One region of the Ruegeria sp. AF2 genome, then DNA from elsewhere that is predicted to be linked to it. Evidence: riboswitches for the same ligand, from Rfam matches in the RefSeq annotation. Region 1 holds a riboswitch; each other region holds the start of a gene.
What was found. Region 1 has a riboswitch for cobalamin ahead of ACR0NM_RS08015 (DUF1636 family protein). Riboswitches for the same ligand answer to the same signal wherever they lie in the genome.
Positions count from the first base shown of each region.

Region 2: linked by a shared signal. The riboswitch ahead of ACR0NM_RS15965 (energy-coupling factor ABC transporter permease) and the one ahead of ACR0NM_RS08015 (DUF1636 family protein) in region 1 are both predicted to bind cobalamin.
Region 3: linked by a shared signal. The riboswitch ahead of ACR0NM_RS10880 (DUF1636 family protein) and the one ahead of ACR0NM_RS08015 (DUF1636 family protein) in region 1 are both predicted to bind cobalamin.

Region 1 is NZ_JBQFZC010000002.1:40,291-47,631, forward strand. It holds gene ACR0NM_RS08005 (peroxidase family protein) at 1-1,068, opposite strand, end outside; gene ACR0NM_RS08010 (catalase family protein) at 1,087-2,154, opposite strand; cobalamin riboswitch at 2,413-2,620, shown strand; gene ACR0NM_RS08015 (DUF1636 family protein) at 2,723-3,079, shown strand; gene ACR0NM_RS08020 (ABC transporter ATP-binding protein) at 3,076-3,861, shown strand; gene ACR0NM_RS08025 (ABC transporter substrate-binding protein) at 3,880-4,827, shown strand; gene ACR0NM_RS08030 (FecCD family ABC transporter permease) at 4,829-5,842, shown strand; gene ACR0NM_RS08035 (LysR substrate-binding domain-containing protein) at 5,897-6,790, opposite strand; gene ACR0NM_RS08040 (GcvT family protein) at 7,046-7,341, shown strand, end outside.
Region 2 is NZ_JBQFZC010000005.1:52,677-60,017, forward strand. It holds gene ACR0NM_RS15945 (hypothetical protein) at 1-877, shown strand, start outside; gene ACR0NM_RS15950 (hypothetical protein) at 874-1,719, shown strand; gene ACR0NM_RS15955 (AMP-binding protein) at 1,712-3,133, shown strand; gene ACR0NM_RS15960 (transglutaminase-like cysteine peptidase) at 3,638-4,261, shown strand; gene ACR0NM_RS15965 (energy-coupling factor ABC transporter permease) at 4,367-5,050, opposite strand; cobalamin riboswitch at 5,127-5,339, opposite strand; gene ACR0NM_RS15970 (L,D-transpeptidase) at 5,555-6,217, shown strand; gene ACR0NM_RS15975 (hypothetical protein) at 6,259-6,531, opposite strand; gene ACR0NM_RS15980 (heavy metal translocating P-type ATPase) at 6,718-7,341, shown strand, end outside.
Region 3 is NZ_JBQFZC010000003.1:23,640-30,980, forward strand. It holds gene ACR0NM_RS10865 (class I SAM-dependent methyltransferase) at 1-385, opposite strand, end outside; gene ACR0NM_RS10870 (glycosyltransferase family 2 protein) at 378-1,385, opposite strand; gene ACR0NM_RS10875 (NAD(P)-dependent oxidoreductase) at 1,500-2,486, opposite strand; cobalamin riboswitch at 2,592-2,798, shown strand; gene ACR0NM_RS10880 (DUF1636 family protein) at 2,884-3,264, shown strand; gene cobW (cobalamin biosynthesis protein CobW) at 3,261-4,316, shown strand; gene cobN (cobaltochelatase subunit CobN) at 4,322-7,341, shown strand, end outside.

The sequences.
Region 1 (7,341 bases):
GCCAACCTGTGCGCCGTCGATTATGAACCGTTCGGGGATCATCGAATGCCAGCGGTAGAGCAGATTGAACTCAATCGCGATCTGGTTGGAGTGATGCCAGGGCTGCCAGCGATTGACGCCAACGGGCAGTTTGAATGGCATATTGGCGATGTGGGCGATGTAATCCTCAAGCACAAGCTTGATCAGCAATGCGATCAAGGTGCAGCGTGTAGTCTGGAACACACGCTCTTTATCCCAGCCCGAAATGCCGCGCTTTTCGCGCCACAACAGGTCGGCAAAGGTGTTATGGGCGCGCAACATCAGTGTATTGATCGCGATATAACCTATGGTACCATTGCCATTATCGAGCCCGGTTGCATGAAAATCGAGCAGTAGCTGGTCAATCGCGTGATCGCTGAGACCCGGATGCGCCCGTTTCACCGCATTCCACAGCTTGCATGGATCGTGCAGGGGCTTTCCGTAATTCTCGCCAGTGGCAAGACTGCCATCAAAGGGGGGCGCAAGCTTAACACCACCGGATTGGTTCTTTTGAAACAGCTTCGGGGCCCACATCTCGCCTTGTGTATCCAGACGAAAGGCCAACCGGTGGGTTAATTCATTGGTATCGGGATCGCGTTCGCGCAGCATGTCGGTCTGAAAATCGTTCAGCCCGTAGATTTGGCACAGATCGACCTCGTGGTTCGAATCCGTCTGATCAACCGGTCCTTTCGCCCCAAAGGTGCGAAGGAAACTGTCGGTAAACCATTGTGCGGCCGAGATAAACAAAAGTGTCGATCCTTGCGGGCACATCAAGGTAAGCGGGCTGCCATCCAATTGTGTCCGTCGGCGAAAGAGATCAGCAACTTCGCTTTCCGACGGCAGGACGGGTGAGAGGTCTTCTGGCGTCGTATGCCGACCGATCCAGCGATGGGAAAACACGCCGGGCCATGTCGTGTAGTCTGCGCCCATTGTATAGGGCCGCGGTCGGTGGATCTTCGCGGCGTTTGCAAGCCTGATCGCGGCCAAATAGCTCGTAACGGGTGGGGAGATCTTGAATCCGAGTTTGATCAGATCATCAACGTCCAGCATCAATACATCTCCGTTTGGTCATCGATTCGGGAACCGGGCGCGGGCCAGGCTCAGATAGGTTCTGAGCCGGATCGCATTAATCGGTCCTAAAGGTTCGTGATCTGCCGTGACACGCCAGGGCGAGAAGCTCATCGCGTCGCCATTCTGCGGATCAAATTCTGCACCTTTGGGAATCGTGATATCCGCCACGGGCGTGACGGTATGATGGTACGGATCAAGAGGTGCATCTGGTTGCGGATCGCATGCCCACCGGATGCGATTGTCTAGCACATCGAATTCGTCGGCCGGGCGCGGGGGCTCAATCACACACAGCTCGAAGTGATTATCTCCATCGGCCACGTCTTGCCGCAAACACTGCCCGATCCCATCTGGATCGTCTACCGGATGTGCCGGAATTTTTGGTTTAGCGCTGCGGGCCAGGTATCGGACTGTTAGATCGGGGCCCAGCCGATACGGTGTTGTCGACCAGAAATGGACCTCAAAAGGCGAGTGCATATAGTTCGAGGCAAAATCACTCGCGACGCGAAACTGACGCTTGCCTTCACGAGTGAGGAAGGTGCGAAATCCTGCGCGCAGCCCTTTGGTGATCAACCTAAGGCTCCATTTTCGTCGCCCTTTGATCGCGTGCTGGACCGCTTGTAATGTGGCGACAAGCCTGCCCAATCGCTCATATTCATCGGGGACGTAGCTGGGAAACACATCCTGATCGACCAATACGAAATCGAACTCGTCGCTGAGTTGTGTGGTCCCCAGATGCGCAAGTGCCTCGGCGTCGATCAGCTTGGGGCCTGGCACGTCAAAAAGCTTGATCGCCATCCCGTGGGCATCCGATTTCCGGTCATCCAGATGCGCGCCGTTGGAAAAGCGAAGTGCGGCTGAATAGGCAGCGGGCTGTTCAAACAGGCCGTGACGGAACTGTTCTGGTAGATCGTTTCTGACGGTGAATGTTGCAGCCACGCACCCGTGACTGCGCCCATGCTGAGCCCTTAAGCGATGGCCTTTCCACCGTGCAACGGCCTCGAGATTGTGGTCAATGACATCATCAACAATATCCGGCGGCAATGCGTTTTGCGAAACATGCGTCAAAGAACCGTCTCCTTGGATAAACCCAGGCAATGATCAAACAGGGGTAAGGCGCTGACAAAGCTAAACCTCTAAATTTGTTCAGCTTACCTCAGATTGTCTAATTTCCAAACACACCAACTATGGACAGCCGTGGCCAGACAAATTCGGCGCGCAGCCCAAGCTATTCGGCTGGTGCTTCGGACACGTGGTTGGCGGCGCTCGATCCTCGACCAGAGTTGAGCGCCTTCGACTTTATCATTGACGTGTCCGGTGTTCTCGGGCACTCAATCGATTGATGGTTCCCGGTGGTGTTGCCGCGGGATGAAAAGGGAATACGGTGAGGTTTGCCAAAAGGTGCCAATTCCGTAACTGCCCCCGCAACTGTAAGCGGTGAGCAAGGCCAAACAGCCACTGGTCCACAGGGTCGGGAAGGTTGGCCGAGCGCGGACCCGCAAGTCAGGAGACCTGCCATCAGATGTTTAACCAACCCGGGGCGGGGCGTCCTGGAAGGAGGCTTTGATGGCGCGTCAATTGCGTGTTTACATTGTCGGCAGCTTCCGCATGCGCTTGGAAACAAGTGGAGTGGACCATGCCAGATACGCCTGATCATTTCATTCTAGTCTGCGAAAGCTGCACTGAAGGGCTGCCCCTTGATGAAATTTGCGATGCGTTGACCGGGAAATTACATCGCAGTTTTGCGATCCGCGCGTCGTCTTGCATGGCAGGCTGCGATAGTCCCAGAACGGTTGGGTTCCAGGCCGTAGGAAAGGCGCAATACCTTTTTGGTGGCATTCAGACCGCGGATGAGGTGCAGGCGCTGGCTGAGTTTGCAGCGCATTATCGTGAAAGCCCGGATGGCTGGACAAATGCCACTGATCGCCCGCAGGCGTTGTTCAATAAAACCCTCTCGCGCATGCCGCGGATCGAACAGGGGGCATCGCAATGACGTTGCGACCCTTTCTGATTGCCGAAAACCTTGAGTATTATGCCCTTAACGGAGATGTGCTGTTGCAGGGCGTCTCGTTCGAGTTGGACGAGGGTTCCATTCTAGCCATCGCCGGCCCGAACGGGGCGGGGAAAACGACGCTTCTCAATCTGTTGTGCGGCGCTGAGCCGCTGGCACTTGGCGATGTTCGGATCAAAGGACGCAGTCTGAAACAGCTCTCTGCCAAAGAGCGTGCGCGCATGATTGCAGTGGTAGGTCAGCAGGAACTGCCCGATGGACGCTTGGCGTTACGCGATTATGTTGCGCTGGGGCAAATACCCATCCGTGCGGACCGCTCTGCCGAAGGCCACGCGCAAGAGCTGGACCGGATTTTAGACCTGACCGGTCTCGCCAATCTCGCGGACAAGCGCATGGCCCAACTGTCCGGAGGCGAACGTCAGCGTGCCCATATCGCGCGCGCTTTGGCGCAAAACCCTTCGTTGCTGTTTCTGGACGAACCGACCAACCATCTGGATCCTGATGCAAAAGGGCGGATGCTGTCTTTGGTCGCCGAGCTTGGGATCACCGTGGTCATGATCGTACACGATCTGGTCATGATCCCCGAATTCGCCACACACGTGGCGCTGATGAAATCGACCCGCATGATCGAGTTTGGGTCGGTGGACAAGGTGCTGACACCCGAAAGAGTCCGCGAAACTTTTGGCGTTGATTTCCTCTGCTTTCTCCACGAAGGCCGCGTGATCCCGGCGCTTGATATTCGAAGAACCACAGTCTCAACTTAGTCGAAGGAACACACTGAGATGAAATACATCTGGCCCGTGGCGTTGGCCACCGCCATGGCAAGCGGTGCTGCTGCGCAAGAAGTCACCGTAGACAACTGCGGCGAACCGCTGGTTTTTGATACCGCGCCCGAGCGCCTGGTTGTGCATGACATGAACATGACCGATATGGCCTTTGCATTGGGTCTGCAGGACAAGATCGTCGGCCTGACCGGCATCACCGGCTGGTACAAGACCAGCCCTGATTTTGATGCCCTGCGCGGCGACATCCCCGAGCTTGCGCCGAAATATCCGACCGTCGAAAACCTGGTGGCGGTTGAACCCGACCTGTTCTTTGCAGGTTGGTACTATGGCATGAAGCCGGGTGGTGATGTGACCCCAGATACATTGGAACCGTTCGGAATCAAGACCTTGGTTCTAACCGAAAGCTGTGTGCATCTGGACAAGGATCGCCCCGAAGCCAGCATGGATCTTCTGTTTGGCGATGTGTTGCGCTTGGGCAAGGTGATGCAAGTCGAAGACAAGGCCGAAGCTCTGGTCTCGGGCTGGAAAGAGCAGCTGGCAGCGATCGAAGCCAAGACTGCTGAACTGCCCAGGCCCCGCGTCTTTCTTCTGGATGGTCCTGCAGATGCTCCGTTTACCGCCGGTAAATTCGCGATTCCCGATGCGATGATCACAGCCGCCGGTGGTGAAAACGTCACTCATGACATGGACACGAGCTGGGGCCGCACTTCGTGGGAGGCCGTTGCCGCATCGAACCCGGAATTCCTGGTTTTGTTGGATTATCAGACCGGCAATGGTGCCGAGGACACTTTCAAGTTCCTGCAGGAGCATCCCGTCATGTCGCAGACTGATGCCGTCAAGAACGAACGCTGGATCGGATTGCGCTACGAAGAGCTGACGCCGGGACCGGCAAATATCGAAGCGATCTCGAAGATGGCGCGCGCGATGCATCCGGGTCAGAGCTAATATGGGCCGACTGGGCCTGACGTTGTTGCTGGGGGCGGTCGTTCTGACCGCCCTTTTGCTGATTTCCACGATCTACGGCACAACCTCGATTCCTTTGTCCGACACCTTCACCGCGATATTGCGCGGTACCGGGTTGCAGGACGCAGAGATGTCACCGCTGCATAGGATCGTATTCGACCTGCGATTGCCCCGCGCGTTGTTTGCAGCCGTGATCGGTGCCGGGCTGGGCATCGTTGGCGTGGTGCTGCAAACGACCACACGTAATGACCTTGCCGATCCATTTCTGTTCGGCCTGTCCTCGGGCGCGGCAGCGGGGGCGGTGTTTGTAATTACCGTGACCGGAGATATTCTGGGTTTCTGGACTCTGCCGCTGGCTGCCTTTTGCGGCGGTCTTGTGGCGTCGGGCATCGTGCTGGCGCTGGTTCATGGGCTTCGCACCAGCGCACCGGAGAAGCTGATCCTTGCGGGTCTGGCTGTGTCGTTTTTGTTTTCGGCCATCACCAACTATCTGATTTTCGCCGGCGATAGCCGCGCCGCCCATTCTGTCATCTTCTGGATGCTGGGGGGGCTGGGCCTGGCCCGTTGGGAGACGTTCCCGCTGGTGTGCATCGGTCTGCTGCTGATCCTGAGCTATTCGCTTTATCGCAGCCGCTGGTTGGATGCGCTGCTGACCGGGGATTTGACTGCCGCTACTCTGGGTGTGCCGGTTCGGGGTCTGCGGTTCAGCATGTTTTTCACCGCAGCGTTGGCAACGGCCGTGTTTGTTTCCGTAGCCGGGGTGATTGGTTTTGTCGGTCTGATGGTGCCGCATATTGCACGCGGGATCGCTGGTCCGCTGCACAAAAACCTTCTACCTACCGCCGCTATGGTTGGTGCTGCCTTGTTGACCGGCTCTGACATTCTCAGCAGGCTTCTGCTGGCTCCGCAGGAATTGCCGGTGGGGATCGTCACAACTTCAATCGGATCGGTGTTTGTATTCTTGCTTTTATTCAGGACTGCGAGAAATCAACGGTAAGGCCCTCGATCTTCGCTCACAAGATATTTCGTCCTGATCAGGTCTGAGCCGAGTTTATACCTTTCCGTCAGCCGCTTGGCCGAGCCACTTGAACACAAGCTTGGCGCGGTCGGATGAGGTGTTGTGTAGTTTCACGTAGAAATCCAGTTGCGATGAGATGGTTTGCGGCAACAGTCTGACCAGTTTTCCGGATGCGGTCAGCTCCGAGGTCAGTCCCTCCCATCCCAGCACCGCGCCCATATCGTCCTGCGCGGCCTGAAGCGCGATCGTGTAATTGTTGACCCGATGCGCGGAATTCAGGGGGCCTTCATAGCCGAGTTTCTGGGTCCAGGCACGCCAGTCGGTCCAGCCGGTATCCGGAGCGTCGAGATGAATTAGGGGGACCCTGGCAATATCTTCAACACGTTTGATGGGATTCTGTTGCGCAAACCTTGGGCTGCAAAGCGCCATGATCTTGTCGTGAAATAGTGTCTTGAAGATGCCCGTTTCGCGGCTGGAATCGCCGTAATGGATACTTAGGTCGCATTTTGACGTGTCGATGCCGAGGTCAGTCACGACCTGCGTCACGGAAACATGTCCGTATTGCTTCCAGAACTGCGCAAGGCGCGGGGTGAGCCAAAGTGAACTGACTGCCGTGGTTGAGCGGATCGTTACACCTTTTCTGTCATATTGACGCCGCAACTGCCCAAGGGCTTCGCTGATGCCTTCCAGACCACGTTGAAGGGCAACAAGAAGATAAGCACCGCTTTCAGTAAGTTCCACGCCGCGATGATGGCGCAGAAACAGCGCGCATTGCAGCTCGTTCTCCAGCGCTTTGACCTGATGGCTGATTGCGGCCGGCGTGACGTTCAGCTCTTCTGCGGCGGTCTTGAAGCTTACATGCCGCGCAGCAGCCTCAAAGCTGATAAGCGAACTTACAGGTGGAAGATCGTAGGGCCTGTTGAGCAAGGTGATTTGACCTGTGATGGTTTGTAAATCCAATATTATATAAGCACTATCCGAAGATCAGGCTTAGCTGATCTTATTCAAAGTGAATCTTTTTGCAATTGCCCGCCAGCGGTTCACGGTGAAAATTCGCCACAACCGTTTGAGACATGATCAATGGATGTATCAAAGGCCCTCAAGACCCTTGGTGTTCATATCGATCTTTCGTCATGCAATGCGACCCCCGGTTGGTCGTGCACAAGTTGAAGGAGTTGCAGTATGCAGTCACATGCAAAAGTCGTGGTTGTCGGTGGTGGATGCGTCGGGGCGTCAATTCTATATGGGCTGACCGAACATGGATGCTCTGATGCCGTTATGCTGGAACGCACCACACTGACCTCGGGTTCGACGTGGCATGCGGCTGGTTTGCTAGTAACCTTTGTGCGGTCGCACAACGTGTCGAAGATGACGATGGAAACCATCCGCATCTATACCGAGGTGGAAGAGAAGATGGGCAGTTCGGTCGGACTGCGTAAGGTAGGACAGCTGCGGGTCGCCAATACCGAAAAGCGCTG
Region 2 (7,341 bases), on a different contig from region 1:
CGACAAGAGCTTAGAAGGGTCCGTGGTGTTTTTTGTCGTAACGCTATTGGTTGCGATCATCTGCTTCTTGTTCTTATCGAAACTCCCGCCATCTAACATCATGATGTTGTGCCTTATGGTTGCGGCTTTTGGTACATTAGTCGAGGCACAAAGCTGGCGCGGGTTTGACAACCTGTTCCTGCCGCTTGGCTTGTTGATTTTCCTAAACGGCCACTATTTCAGCTCTTTGGCAGAGCTCGCGCTGTTGGCCGCCATGTTCTTTGCCGCCCTTGCCAGTTTCGGCGTAGTGGGAACCAAACTGGGCCTGACCAAACATGCGACCCGTGTCTATGTTGTCGCGGTTTTTTTGCTGCTGGCCGCCGCAAAGCTGCAGAACACAGTACTGCCGATCATGGTTCTTGCCACACATGGCTGGGCGCGTACCGCTTCTCCTTGTGACAGTAAGTACCCCGATCTGGATATCATAGCCGCCTTGGGGCTTTTGGGATTTGGTTGGCTTGCGGTGGGAAATGCAACGGGATGGGATGCAGTTTCCTTTTTTGGGCTCAGTGCGATGGGGCTGGCTATGGGCCTCGCTGCTGTGGCGCTGCGTCCCATTCCTATTGTGATACCACTTGCTGCGGCTGTCCTGTTTCTTATTCGGACATGGGCTGTTTCCCAGAATTCTGAACAGTCGAACTGGGCCGAGCCGCTGACTGTACTGGCCCTGTTCTCATTAGCTTGTTCAGCCGCAGCGCCGTTGCTCCGACCACATTGGTTCGAAAAAGATCGGGTGCTCAAGCTGACGCTGTTGGCCCTCGCGCCGCCGTTGCTTTACTACGTTTGGATCGTTGCTGGATCGCTAAGTACTGGGTTCTTTGCCGGAGTTTTTTCATGACCAATGAGATCATCAGAACGGCGGATGCAAAGCTGACCGTTTATCTGAACGGTCCGATCTGGGAGGGCGCGCGCGCCGCGACCTTCGGAGATTTTTCCTGCAAAACGCCCGAAGCCGGTGCCGAAATCCTGTGCAAAGGGATCGAGAGGGTGAAAGACGCCGGCCTCAACCGCATTATTGGGCCAATGTCGGGCGACACCTGGCACAGTTACCGGTTCGTCTCGGATAGCGACGGGTCCGCTCCGTTCCTGATGGAGCCTACCAACAAACTTCATGAGCCCAGGGTTTTCCAGTCGGCGGGATTTACAGAGATCAGCCGGTATTTTTCGGCCCGGGTGTCGTTGCGGACCGCCGCTGGATCAGCACCGCCAGTAACCGATGGTTTTGTCGTGGAAGAATGGGATGGAACAGACCCCGAGGCCCTGTTTCGTCAGGTCTTCAAACTTTCAACCCGTGCGTTCTCAAACAACGCGTTCTACAAGCCGATTGCCGAGGCAGATTTTCTGGCCATGTATATGCCAGTTGTGCCGATGATGAAGCGCGAGCTGATCCTTTTTGCGCGCCGCCATGACGGGACATTGGCCGGGTTTCTGTTTGGCATTCCCAATTATGCCGAAGGCCCCAATCCGGCATCCGCAATCCTCAAGACCTATGCAAGTCTCGAACCGGGCGCCGGACGGCATCTGGCTCACCGGTTTCACAAGGCGGCGTTCAGGATGGGGTACGAAACCGCCATTCATGCGCTGATCCATGATGACAACACCTCCGCCGAGCGCAGTGCAGCGGAAGGCGCGACAATATTCCGGCGCTATACTTTGCTTGGACGGAAGCTGAATGGCTGACCTGCTGTCCCAATTCGCCGCGGCGGTTAAACGGGTTCCTGACCGGACAGCCATAGTGGACGGCAAGGGCCGCGAGATCACCTTTCAAACCCTGCACACGCGCGTTCAGCACTTGGCAGGTCGGTGGCAGGACAAGGGTATCCAGTCAGGTGATCGCGTGTTGTTGGCCATGCCTGTCAACGCGGACCTATATGCGAGTCTGGCTGCGCTTTGGACCCTTGGCGCAACCGTTGTCTTACCAGAGCCAGCCTTAGGGCTGGCCGGTCTGCGCCACGCCGCCCGAACAACGAAGCCAAAAGCGTTCTGTGCAGCGGGTGCGTATTCTTTGCTGAAGTTTCTGGTTCCGGATCTCTGGGCCCTGCCCCTGCTGACGCCTGGTAAAAGCCGTAGCAACCCGGTGGCGCAAAAGGTACAACCGGACGATATCGCCCTTATTTCCTTTACCTCTGGTACAACTGGCCAGCCCAAAGCCATTCCGCGCTCGCACGCGTTTTTGATGGCGCAGTACGATGCCATCGCACCCCTCCTCGACAGCCGCAAGGCCGAGCGCGATCTGGTGGCCTTTCCGGTGTTCACCCTGATCAATCTGGCGGCCGGGCGCACAAGTGTTCTACCCAACTGGAGGTTAAGCAAGCCGGACCGCCTGTCGACTGTACAGTTGGAAAGCTGGCTCCAAACGCAACAGATCACCCGGGCCCTCATCCCACCATCGCTATGTGAAAAACTGGTTCAATCCGACGATACCGGTCCGTTGCACACGGTGTTTACCGGCGGCGGTCCGGTGTTTCCGAGTCTTGTCGAGGCGTTGAGAACCCGGCACAGCCTGTCAGTTGTGTGCGTCTATGGGTCGACCGAGGCTGAACCGATTGCCCATCTTGACGCCGCGGATATCACGGTGAAGGATCACCGCGACATGGCTGTTGGAAGGGGTCTCCTTGTGGGATACCCGGTGCCCGAAATCACGCTCCGCATCCGCGACAATGAAATTCAGGTCGCCGGCGCACATGTGAATGACGGGTATTTGGACCCGACCCACTCGAAGAACAATAAAATCGAAGAAGGTGGTGTCATATGGCACCGGACCGGTGACGCTGGCGCGCTGGATGATGACGGGCGTTTATGGTTATGGGGGCACGTCGGGTCCGAAATTGAAGTCTTTTCAGGTACGCTCTTCCCCTTTGCTATCGAAGTCGCGGCACAGCGATGGCCAGGCGTAGATCGATGCGCGCTCGTCAATACCAAAGCAGGCCCCACACTTTGCGTCCAAGGTTCCGCGGATCACATCGACGATTGGACTAAATCTGCGCTTGGTTTTGACGTTCCAAATGTGATTTCGATTAAGAACATCCCTATGGACAAGCGGCATGCCTCCAAAGTCGATCGTACGAAACTTACACGCATAATAGAAACCTGACGCAATATGGCTCGTAGGCCACTGAGCCTGCCCACCTCATCGCTCACTTCGCTATGCGCGTTAACAGAGGACTGAGTGTAGCGACGAAGTCCTCCGTTTAGAATTTCCCATCAAATCCTGCACACCTTGGTCAGGGGAAATCTGCATTTGCCAGTTACAACTGGTCGCATGAAACATTTGACCACAGATACATTGGTATGGTGCGCCCCGGCGAACGGTAGATACCCATTTCATTGCACAAAGATGTTCAGCTTGACGCGTCATCCAAATCCGTCCCAAACCTCAAGCGTTTCTAACCCAGAACTACTAGCCGGCTTTCTTCTATGCCGCTGCAAGAATCTCAATTAAGCTCACGCACACAATCACGACTAAAAACTGCGCGCTCGCGAACTTTGCTGCTCTGCATTTTAAATTGAATAAGCTGTTGTAATGCGTCGATGAACATAAAAGATTGAAATAGAGTTCTCTTGGCTTGGTAGCTTCAGATACCCAGGAGAAACGAGTATGGGGAAAGCAGATATGACAAAACCTACTTCCGCTCAGAAAAAACTTTCGGAACGGTTACCAGTTTATCTATCGTTGGCCTGTATCATATGCAGCTACCTTGTCTCCGCCGCTTCATTGCAAGCTTCTGAGCTTCCCTGGATCAAACTAGATAGAGAGGTTCAGGCGCCATCTGGCGCCAAATCACTCTGCAAAGATTATTCGTGGGCGTGCGCGAATACTCGTACTTCTGGTCTGCCAGAAGCGCAGGAGAAACAGATCGTTAAAGCGATTAACTTGCGCGTCAATCGGAGGATCCGCGCCGTTTCGGATCAAAACCAATACGGGACAAAGGAATACTGGACGCTACCAATGCAGGGGTCAGGGGATTGCGAAGATTTCGCTTTGCAAAAGAAGTTTGAACTAATTCAGAACGGCTTGGATCCTACGAAGCTACTTATTGCAACTGTCTTAGACACCAATCGCAGTGGCCATGCAGTTTTAGTTTATCGCTCGAGTGAAGGCGATTTGATTCTGGACAATGTCACCAACAGGATCAAATCGTGGAAGGAAACGAGGTATCTTTTCCTACGAATACAGGACCCAAATCACCCTGATCGTTGGGTACAGGTTTCTAGCGGCTAAAAACAATGTGGCGCGCCCTCGAGACGCGCCACAATAAAATTTTGGTCCTGCGACTATTGGTTGTTTCGCGGCAACCCAAGTTTAGGACACCGCTTCAAACTTTGGTCAAGCTTTCGCAGCGTTGTACAAACGCGGAGTCACCAGACCTGTACTGTTCAAACCGCGCATCGCCTTGGCTGCCGCAAGCACTGCCAGATCAGCAATCGGCTCAATGACGATTACCAGCATATAAGCGCCGCCAAAGGACAGAACCGACGCCATGGTTTCTGCGCCGAAACCCTGGCCGTAGAAGGCCCAGAACCCAACCCATGCGACTACTCCTCCCTGATACGTCGCACTCAGCGCAAGAGCTTGGCCATATTTGAGATCAACATATGCTGTGCCGGGTGCGATGATGCGGCTGGCCAGTGCTTTTAGCGCAAATAGCGGCACCAGCAGAGTGGTCAGGTTGATGAAGTACTGCGGAAGATCGAACGGGGCAAAAAACACACCCTGAATCAGGAGACCAGCTGCCAATCCAAAAGCCGCGGGTGCAGCACCGAGAAGCAGAAACAGCGTCGACCCCAGGATGAAGTGGACTTCAGAGACACCAACCGGGAAATGCGGCAGGACTTCGAAGAAAAGGAAAACACCAACGGTGGCGAGCACCGAGCGCATAACAAAAGATGCAGGTCCATTCGCTCGCAATGTGGAAAACGTTTCTTTCGCTGCGTAAGTAGCCGCACCTGCGGCGGTAACATAGGAAAGCGCGATTTTGGCACCATTCACGATGCCCGGTTCGATATGCATGTTCTTTCTCCCTACCGCCTCACCCGGCGGCTTGTCAGGTTGAATCGACCGCAAGGCCGACAGGTTCAGTCTGGGCATAGCCCGGCGCTTTACGGCAGGTCTCCTGACTCGCGGGTGCTCGCTCCGCCAACCTTCCCGGTTCCATTACAAACCAGTGGTGTCTTGGCATCGCTCTCCGCTCACAGTTGCGGGGGCAGTTACGGAATTGGCGCCATTGAAAACACCGAACCGTATTCCCTTTTAATCCTTTTGGCTTCCGCCATCAGGAACCGAAAGCAATTCACCGCTACAATGGCGGCTTCGCCTGTGTCAATTGTCTTTGCGACCTATTCCAATGTAAACTCGACCGAAGCAGGATTCACGCAACCGGTCACTTGATCGACAGGGTAAACCAAGCGTTACCTGAAACCTCTTGAAGCTCTAGCTGCTAGAGGCTTTAAGATTCGGATTAATTCGCGATAGTGCGATCCAAATACGTTAAACTTGTGAACCAGGACGAGACCTATGCTTACAAGGCGCCATTTCATTCAATCCACCACAGCGCTGTTCTCGGCGTCTGCGGCCAGTCCATTGATCGCCAAAACCTGGCCAACCGCATCGCAGAAGACCTATTGGGACAGTCAAGTCACGCCAATTGGTTACGATCCAATGACCTCAAATCCGTGGGGTGTTCATGACCGTTTTTTACCAAGACGCGTCGCGGCAAATGATGGTTTGGTTCCAGGTGACATCCATGTGGATGCCGTCGCGCGCTATCTCTATCATATCGAAGAAGGCGGGACCGCAATGCGCTATGGCGTAGCGATCGCGCGTGGGAATCTTTACGAGCCCGGCACCTATGTTATCCGCCGAAAGGTCGAATGGCCACACTGGACACCAACCGCTTCAATGATCGAGCGCAACCCCGAATACGCGGAATTCCGGAATGGCATGGAGCCCGGGCCGAATAATGCTCTCGGCTCTCGTGCCCTTTATCTATACGTTGGAGACCGAGACACATATCTCAGAATTCACGGCACGCCTGAGCCAAGAAGCATCGGCGGTCGCGCAAGTTCTGGATGTGTGCGAATGATCATGGCTCATATCAATGACCTCTACCCAAACGTGAAAACCGGCTCGACCGCTTTCCTATACTCGGCCGAAGATAGCGTCACAGCCCGCTCATAAATTTTGGGCAGCGTAGGTGGACGTCGCTGCCCTCATTTCGATCAGGCGTCGCGCGCAATGCAGATCGGAGCGCCATTCGTCGCGCGCAATGGTACCAATGTCGTCTCGACAGGTCCGCTGTGCTCATACCAAAAGCAATTATCTTCTGGCAAAAGGCGTGCCGTGGTCAAATCCTGCGCCGGCCCTGCCAGCGCTACCACCGAATCTGGCACGTTGCCTGGTTCAAGTGCTTTGCTTTTGGCCCCAGTGAACTGGGCTGAGCAACCAGCCGTAATCGAGACTAACGTGATGGTCATGGCGATCCGTTTCTGCATTGATCTGTTCCAAATTTTTTGCGTCATCTGCAATTAGATTGCATCCACACGGCCGGCCCGCAAGACGAAATGAACTAACAATATCGCAGGCAAAGAACCCGGATGAAAAAAATATAAAAGGTATTGAAGCTCTAGTTACTGTAGGAACTATTTACAAAGGACCATAGAGATTCTTGAGGTCCAATCATGTCATCCGATACCCATAGCCACGACCATGGCCACGAAAACAAACATGGTCACCACGCATGCGGTAGTGGCGGGTGTGGCGACATCGCCCCCGCCGGTCCAATTCCTGAAGGTGGTAGAAGCTTTCAGGTCTCTGGCCTTGATTGCGCCGAAGAGGTGGCGATCCTGAACCGTGTCGTCGGCCCGAAAGCAGGTGGTGAAGAGTATCTTGCATTTGATGTGATCAACGGTCGGATGACACTTCTTGATAGTGCTTCCAAGTTATCTGACGAAGATGTCATGCTGCTGGTTGCGAGTACTGGTATGACCGCCAAACCATGGGATGACGGAAATGCCGCCCAGGACCAGGCGGCGCATATTGCACGTCAGCGGCGGTTCACCACTCTTAGCGGAGGGTTTTGGGCAGCAGGTTTTGGCTGGCACATTTTCGAAACCGGCATGGGCGGTGCGCTCGGGCTGTTCTCGGGACATGGTGAGGTTCCGATGCCTTTAGCCGAGGCAGCTTTGTTCGCGGTCGCGATCTTGTTTGGCGTCTGGCTGGTGGCCCCTAAGGCCTGGTCTTCGGCGCGTCGACTTTCGCCGGATATGAACCTTTTGATGGTTGTTGCCGTCGCTGGTGCCATC
Region 3 (7,341 bases), on a different contig from region 1:
ACCCGATGCTCTGATCTTCAAACAGGCTTAGCGCCGGTCGCGAATAGTCGCGAATGATCGAAATTTGCCCCTTGGCGATCTCGGTGCTGTATTTACCCGTTACTGCATCGTAGATCCGATCCATATCCTTTTGCGTGCGCGCTCCGGCAAGCGAAGCACCGCCATCCGGGTCTTGCTGTACTTGCCAGGGATCGATGAGGCACAATTTCGAGGGTTGCAGCTCTTCCAGCAGAATCCGCGAAAATTCGCCCTTCCAAACGCCAATTTCAACGCTCAACCGTCCATGCGGCATGGTCTTGAGCATTTCGCGCCGCAGGGAATCCTTCCGTTCGCGCTGCTCAGCTTGCTTCTTGCGGCGATCCTCAGCAGATACAGCTTCACCCATAGACGTCTTCTCCGGTTGAGGAATTTTGCAACGCTTCAACCAGATCAACCCAGTCCGGTCTGGCTCTCAATTCTTCGGCTTTCGACCTGTGCCACTCACATGCTTTATGATGAAGATCTGCCAATTGCGGATCTGCCATCATCTCAGTTTTGATGTCGTGCATAGCCGGCATGTGTTCCAGAATTGAGCGATCCTCAACATCATTGTGGTTCATCATGAGCCAGTATTTGAGCCCTTGATCCTGCCCCACATGATTGGTGCGCCCACGGTCGCGCTTGACTAAAAAGCTATCAGTGCTGCGCACAGCATAATGATGAATGCGCGCGAATTCATGGCTGAAACCACGCCATGCTTTCCATTTCACTTGGTCTGCTGGGTAGAGGTTCCCGCCCGAATCCCGCCACAACACCCCTTCGTATGGCGCGTCAGGGTTCGGTGCATCTTCTGGATTGATCCTGGGACGATGGGCGCGAAAACGGCTGAATTTCCCATTGTTGCGGAACAGCGTTTTGAACCCTTTGGTCCGATGATGCGGATAGCCGTCTTCGGTGGCGGCCAGAAAGAAAGTCTCAGGTACGGGTCGATCAACGAAATCGTTCTGACCCGCGTTTCCGAACATGCGCCAGCAGATCGAGATCGCGTCCGCCACGCCGCTGGCCTCAACGAGGCTTCTTATATCACTATTGGGCAAACGGATATTGATATACTCGTCCACATCCAAACTGAGAATCCAATCCGATGACAGATAGCTTGGGTGATTCCGCGCAAGCGAAAATGCACGAACCTGCGGCGCAGCGCGCGGACCCAGCCTGTTTCGTTGGTGGTGAGCCCAGCCAAGCGCTTGCAACCGTTCGCCCATGGCATCGGTACCATCAGCGCAATCATTGGTATAAATCAGAATGTCATCAAAGCCGATTGCGTGGTTGTAGGCCACCCAATCGATCATGAAAGGCCCTTCGTTTTTCATCGTTGTTACGATGAGAAAGGTCTCATTCGTCATAAGTTGTTCTCTTGCCTGTGCCGGTGTCGGACTCCTGTCGACCTATTTAGAATAGCACCAGAATTTTGTCCAACCAGGTCGCCAGACAGCCGCAATGCTTGCCGATTAATCGATCTACCGACTCTGCGGGATCACCTCGTAACCCGGTTCTTCTGGCTCGTCGTCCAGCATCTCGGTTGGAAACCCTGGCGCCTGGATCTCCAGTCCGGTCGCGTCCTCTAGCCGCCTGATGATGTTCGGGGACAGTTCACGCTCACCATATCGCGCGATGCCATCTTCGAAAATCTTGATCATCAATGGGTTTATCTCAAGGGGAACTCCGGCACGGTCGGCGACCTCCTGAAACAGACCGATATCTTTTTTCACCAGGTCCATGGTGAAGGAAATATCGCGCGAGCCGTTCAGGATGACCTGACTTTCGGTCTCGTGCACGAAGGATGTGCCTGACGATATCTTGATCGCCTCATAGGTGGTTCCAAGGTCCATGCCGGCGGCCTTGGCTGTCACCAATGCCTCGGCGCAGGTGATCAGGTTGGCGGTCGCCAGATAATTGGTCAACACCTTCAGAACAGAGGCCGAGCCCAGATCGCCCGTGTGCAAAATGCGCCGCCCCATGGTGGTCAGGAATGGCAGGATACGTTCAAAAGTCTCACGATCACAGCCTGCGAAGATCGAGATATTACCCGTCGCTGCCCGGTGACATCCGCCCGAAACCGGGCAATCCACCGCTGCGCCGCCTCGTTCGATGACCATTGCGCCAAGGCGTTTGACTTCGGCTTCGTCGGTGGTCGACATTTCCATCCAGATTTTGCCAGGGCCGACCTCTGGCAACATTTCCTGCATCACCGCATCCGAGGCCGCAGGAGAAGGCAAACAGGTTATAACAGCATCGCAATCGCGCATCAGTTGCGCCGGGCTTTTGGCGGCTTTGGCACCCTTGGCGACGAATTCGGTCACCAGATCCGGGTTCAGGTCATGAACCGTCAGATCGATACCGTTTCGTAGCAGCGATCCAGATAGCTTGCCCCCTACATTCCCCAGCCCGATAAACCCTACTTTCATGCGCGGTATCCTCCTGTTCGCATCTTGCTGCCATGCCAGCACGTCGTTGCAGAAGTATCATGCCGCCCAGCGACCCCGACAGGTCGCTTTTTATCCGCTTTTTCACGGATCGGCGCGACTCGCTTGACAAGCAACCCTGCCCTGCCGCATGTCCCTTTCGTTGGTGTCTGCGAGAGCAGATGAAAAGGGAATGCGTCAGCGGTTTTTGCCGTCAAACGCAGCCGCCCCCGCGACCGTGACCGGAGAGGGTGCCCAAAGCCACTGGCAGTATGGCCGGGAAGGCGGGACATCCGACAGAGGCCTCCTCTGACATCCGCAAGCCGGGAGACCTGCCAACGCCCGAAGATGAAACCGGACGGGGTGTTCCGGTGTGGGGCTGTGATCGGCCCGCATGAAACCCCGTCCCCCACGAAGAGGATTTGGGGGGATGAGAGACATGACCGAGACCGCACCGGTCGAACTGCTGGTTTGCACTACCTGCCGTCGCGGGCTGCCTGTCGAGGATGACGCCCAGCGCCCCGGCACGTTGCTGCACAAGGCGCTTGAACAGGCGGGCCTGCCCGAAGGCATTACCTTGAAAGCTGTGGAATGCCTGTCGAATTGCGATGAAGGCTGCTCGATCGTGCTACGCGGAGGACCGGATCGCTGGACTTTCGTGTATGAGCATCTGAACGAGATCGACCATGTCGAAACCATCGTCGAAGGCGCAGCCAAATACCTCGCCACCGAGGACGGTTTGGTCAAATGGCGCGAACGTCCCGAACATTTCCGCAAAAACTGTGCGGCCCGCATTCCCCCGATTGGAGCCCTGAAATGAGCAATCTCGAGAAACTCCCCGTCACTGTGATCACCGGCTTTTTGGGCTCGGGCAAAACCACACTGGTGCGCCATCTGATGCAGAACCCGCAGGGCAAGCGTCTGGCGGTGGTCGTCAACGAATTCGGCGATGTCGGCGTCGATGGCGATATCCTGAAGTCCTGCGCCATTCCTGATTGCCCGGCGGAAAACATCATGGAACTGGCCAATGGTTGCATCTGCTGCACCGTGGCCGATGATTTCATCCCGACCATTGAAGCCCTGATGGCACTAGAGCCGCGCCCCGATCACATCCTGATCGAAACCTCCGGTCTTGCCCTGCCAAAACCGCTGCTGAAGGCGTTCGACTGGCCCGATATCCGCTCGAAAATCACCGTCGATGGCGTGATTGCTCTGGCCGATGCCGAGGCCGTGGCCGCTGGTCGGTTCGCTCCGAATGTCGAGGCGGTGGATGCGCAACGCATGGCAGATGACTCGATTGATCATGAAACTCCCTTGTCCGAGGTGTTCGAGGATCAGATTTCCTGCGCCGACATCATTCTGCTGACCAAGCCCGATCTGGCTGGCCCGGAAGGCGTTGCGAAAACGAAAGAGATCATCGCCGCCGAAGCGCCCCGCCCCCTGCCCGTAGTCGAAGTGGCCGAGGGTGCCGTGGACGTCCGCGTCGTGCTGGGTCTAGAAGCCGCGGCCGAGGATGACATGGACGCGCGTCCCAGCCATCACGACGGCCATCACGATCACGAGCATGACGATTTCGAAAGCATCATCGTTGAACTGCCCGAGCAAACCGATCCGATTGATCTGGTCGCCAAGATTGAACGATTGGCCAACGAGTTGAATATCCTGCGCGTCAAAGGCTATGCCGCCGTTCAGGGCAAGCCCATGCGCCTACTGGTTCAGGCCGTCGGTGCGCGCGTGCGTCACCAATATGACCGCCCGTGGGAGCCCGGCGAAGACCGTCGCTCGCGCCTTGTGGTCATTGCCGAGCATGACGATATCAAAGTGGCCGAGATCCGCGATATCCTCGTGGGTGTAACCGAGGCTGCCGAGTAAGACCTATGCACGTCGTCTTCCGCGAAAGCCATGGGCTCGAAGAAACCGAGACCCCGACCGATCTGGGTCAGAGCCCGGCGGATTTGGTGGTGCTGTCCTTTTCCGACAGTGACCTTGGCGCTTTCGCGGCGGGATGGCATCGTGGAGGTGGGCCTGAAGGACGCATGCCAACGATGCGGCTGGCCAATCTGACGGCGCTGAAGCATCCCCTCTCAGTCGACACATATGTCGAGCAGACACTGGAGGGCGCAAAGGGCATCCTGATCCGTCTGATCGGTGGAGTGCCCTATTGGGCCTACGGCTTGCAGCAGGTTCTGGCGCTGGCGCAGGCCAAAGGGATTGCACTGGCCGTGCTGCCCGCAGACGGTCGCGAGGATACGCGGCTGGATGATTACTCTACCCTGCCTGTCTCGACCCTGCGGCGGCTGGCGCATCTGTGCGACACCGGCGGTGAGGTCGCGGCGCAGGCCGCTCTGGCGCAGATGGCACTGGCTGCGGGGTTGTATGCAGGTCCGGTCATGGGCGCGAAGACCATCCCCGAATGCGGCGCCTGGTGCCCGGATCGCGGTGTGATCCCTGCAGAAAACGCTCTGCCCGGTGATGCGAAACGTATCATCGTAACCTTCTATCGTGCTTATCTGACCTCGGCGGACACAGCCCCAATCGCAGCGCTGATCCGCAGCTTGCGCGCGCGAGGTTTTGAGGCCGTCGGCCTGTTTGCCCCGTCGCTCAAAGCACCAAATGCCGCCGATTGGCTGCGCGAGACTATTGTGGCGCTGAAGCCTTCGGCGATCGTCAACGCCACCTCATTCTCAGGCAAGGGCGCATCAGGCACCTCACCTCTCGATGTGGCAGAGGTGCCGGTCTTTCAGGTGGCGCTGGCCACCTCACGCCGCAAAGCGTGGGCCGAAGCGGAACGTGGCCTTTCACCAGCTGATCTTGCCATGCATGTGGTCCTTCCGGAAGTGGACGGGCGGATCAACGCGGGCATCGTATCCTTCAAAGAGCCGGGCAAACGCGACCCGCATCTCGAATATTCTCGCTTCGCTCATCGGGCTGAACCCGAACGGATCGAAGCCATCATCAACCGCATCTCCGGCTGGCTGAACCTTCACGACAAACCCAGAGCGGAGCAGGTTCCGGCGCTGGTACTATCGACCTATCCCGGCAAAGACTGGCAGATGGCACATGCAGTGGGTCTGGATGCGCTGGCCTCGGCCGAGGCAATGTTGCTCGACCTGCAAGGCGACGGGTATGACACCGCGCCTGCCGAGCCAATTGCTGAAACTCTTCTTGATGCCCGGATTTCATGGCCGCTAGAGGATTATCAGGCGGCGCTGGCGGCGCTACCGGAAACACTCCGCGCCGATCTCAATAAGGTTTGGGGCACTCCCGAAGACGACCCTGCTTTCACAAACGGCGCATTCCACTTCACTGCGCTGCGTCGCGGAAAGGCTCTGATCGCGCTGCAGCCCGAGCGCGGCACACCCGAACTGCGCGATGACGACTATCACCATCTGTCGCGCACACCGCGCCACGCCTACGTCGCCTTTTACTTGTGGCTGCGCAAAGGATTGGGCGCGGATGCGCTGATCCATATCGGCGCGCATGGCACGCTGGAATGGTTGCCGGGAAAATCAGTCGCCTTGTGCAACGAATGTTGGCCCGAGGCGTTAATCGGCGATCTGCCGGTGATCTACCCCTTCATAGTCAACGACCCCGGCGAGGCCGCGCAGGCCAAGCGTCGGATCGGGGCGGTTACGTTGGGCCATATCCCACCCCCGATGAAGGAAAGCGGCACACCAGATCGCATGGTGCGGCTGGAATCGCTGTTGGACGAGTTCTCGAACGCGGACGGGCTAGACCCCAAACGCCGCGATCGCCTGCAGGAAGATATCCGGGACGAGGCGCAGGCGATCGGGCTGGAAAGCGATCTTGGCCTCGATCAGGCCACCTGTACCGCCGAGGCGATCACGCGCATTGACCGATTTGTCTGCGACATCAAGGAAAGCCAATTCGGTGATGGGCTGCATATCTTTGGGCGCGTCCCCGATGAGACGGGCAATTTCGACGCTGCCCCCTCAGCCCAAGCTGAACGCTCTGCCCTGATTGACGCTTTAGCGGGCAAACGAATCGAGGCCGGGCCGTCCGGATCCCCCTATCGCGGGCGTACGGATGTTTTGCCGACCGGGCGGAATCTATATACGACCGACCCACGCTCGGTTCCCACGCGCGCGGCCTACACACAAGGCGTCAAGCTCGCCGAAGAGCTGGTTCGGCGGCATCTGCAGGAAGAAGGCGACTACCCCAAGGGCTTGATCGTCGATCTTTGGGGTTCGGCCACTATGCGCACAGCGGGCGAGGAATTCGCCATGGCGCTATACCTGCTGGGAGTGAAGCCGGTTTGGGATAAAGGGTCTGAGCGGGTCTCGGGCATCGAAGTTTTGCCGATCACCGATCTCAGCCGCCCGCGTCTGGACGTAACACTGCGCGTCTCTGGCCTGTTCCGGGACGTGTTCCCGACGCTTTCAGCGCTGTACGGTCAGGCTGTCCGCGCATTGACCAAACGAGATGAAGCACCCGACTGGAATCCTTACGCCGGTCAGGAGCCTGCGGCGCGGGTCTATGGGCCAGCCCCCGGCAGCTATGGTCTGAACATGACTCATCTGTCCGAAACCTATACGGATGAGGCACGCGTGCAAGCGGGTGAGGCTTGGCTTGATGCCAGTTCCTTCGCTTTGGAAGGCGAGCATATAGCGCAAGATAAGGACGGTATCTCGCAACGCGTCGCCAACGCCGACAGTTTTGTGCACCTACAGGACCTGACCGAGACGGACTTGTTGCTGGCCAATGATTATGCAACGCACGAGGCCGGATTTGCTGCCGCCAAGAAAATCACTGGTGGTACTGCGCAGCTTTATCATCTGGACAATACCAACCCGGACAACCCGCGCGCCCGCACCCTACCCGAGGAAATCAGCCGCGTCGTCTATGCCCGCGCCGCCAACCCGGGCTGGATTGCCGG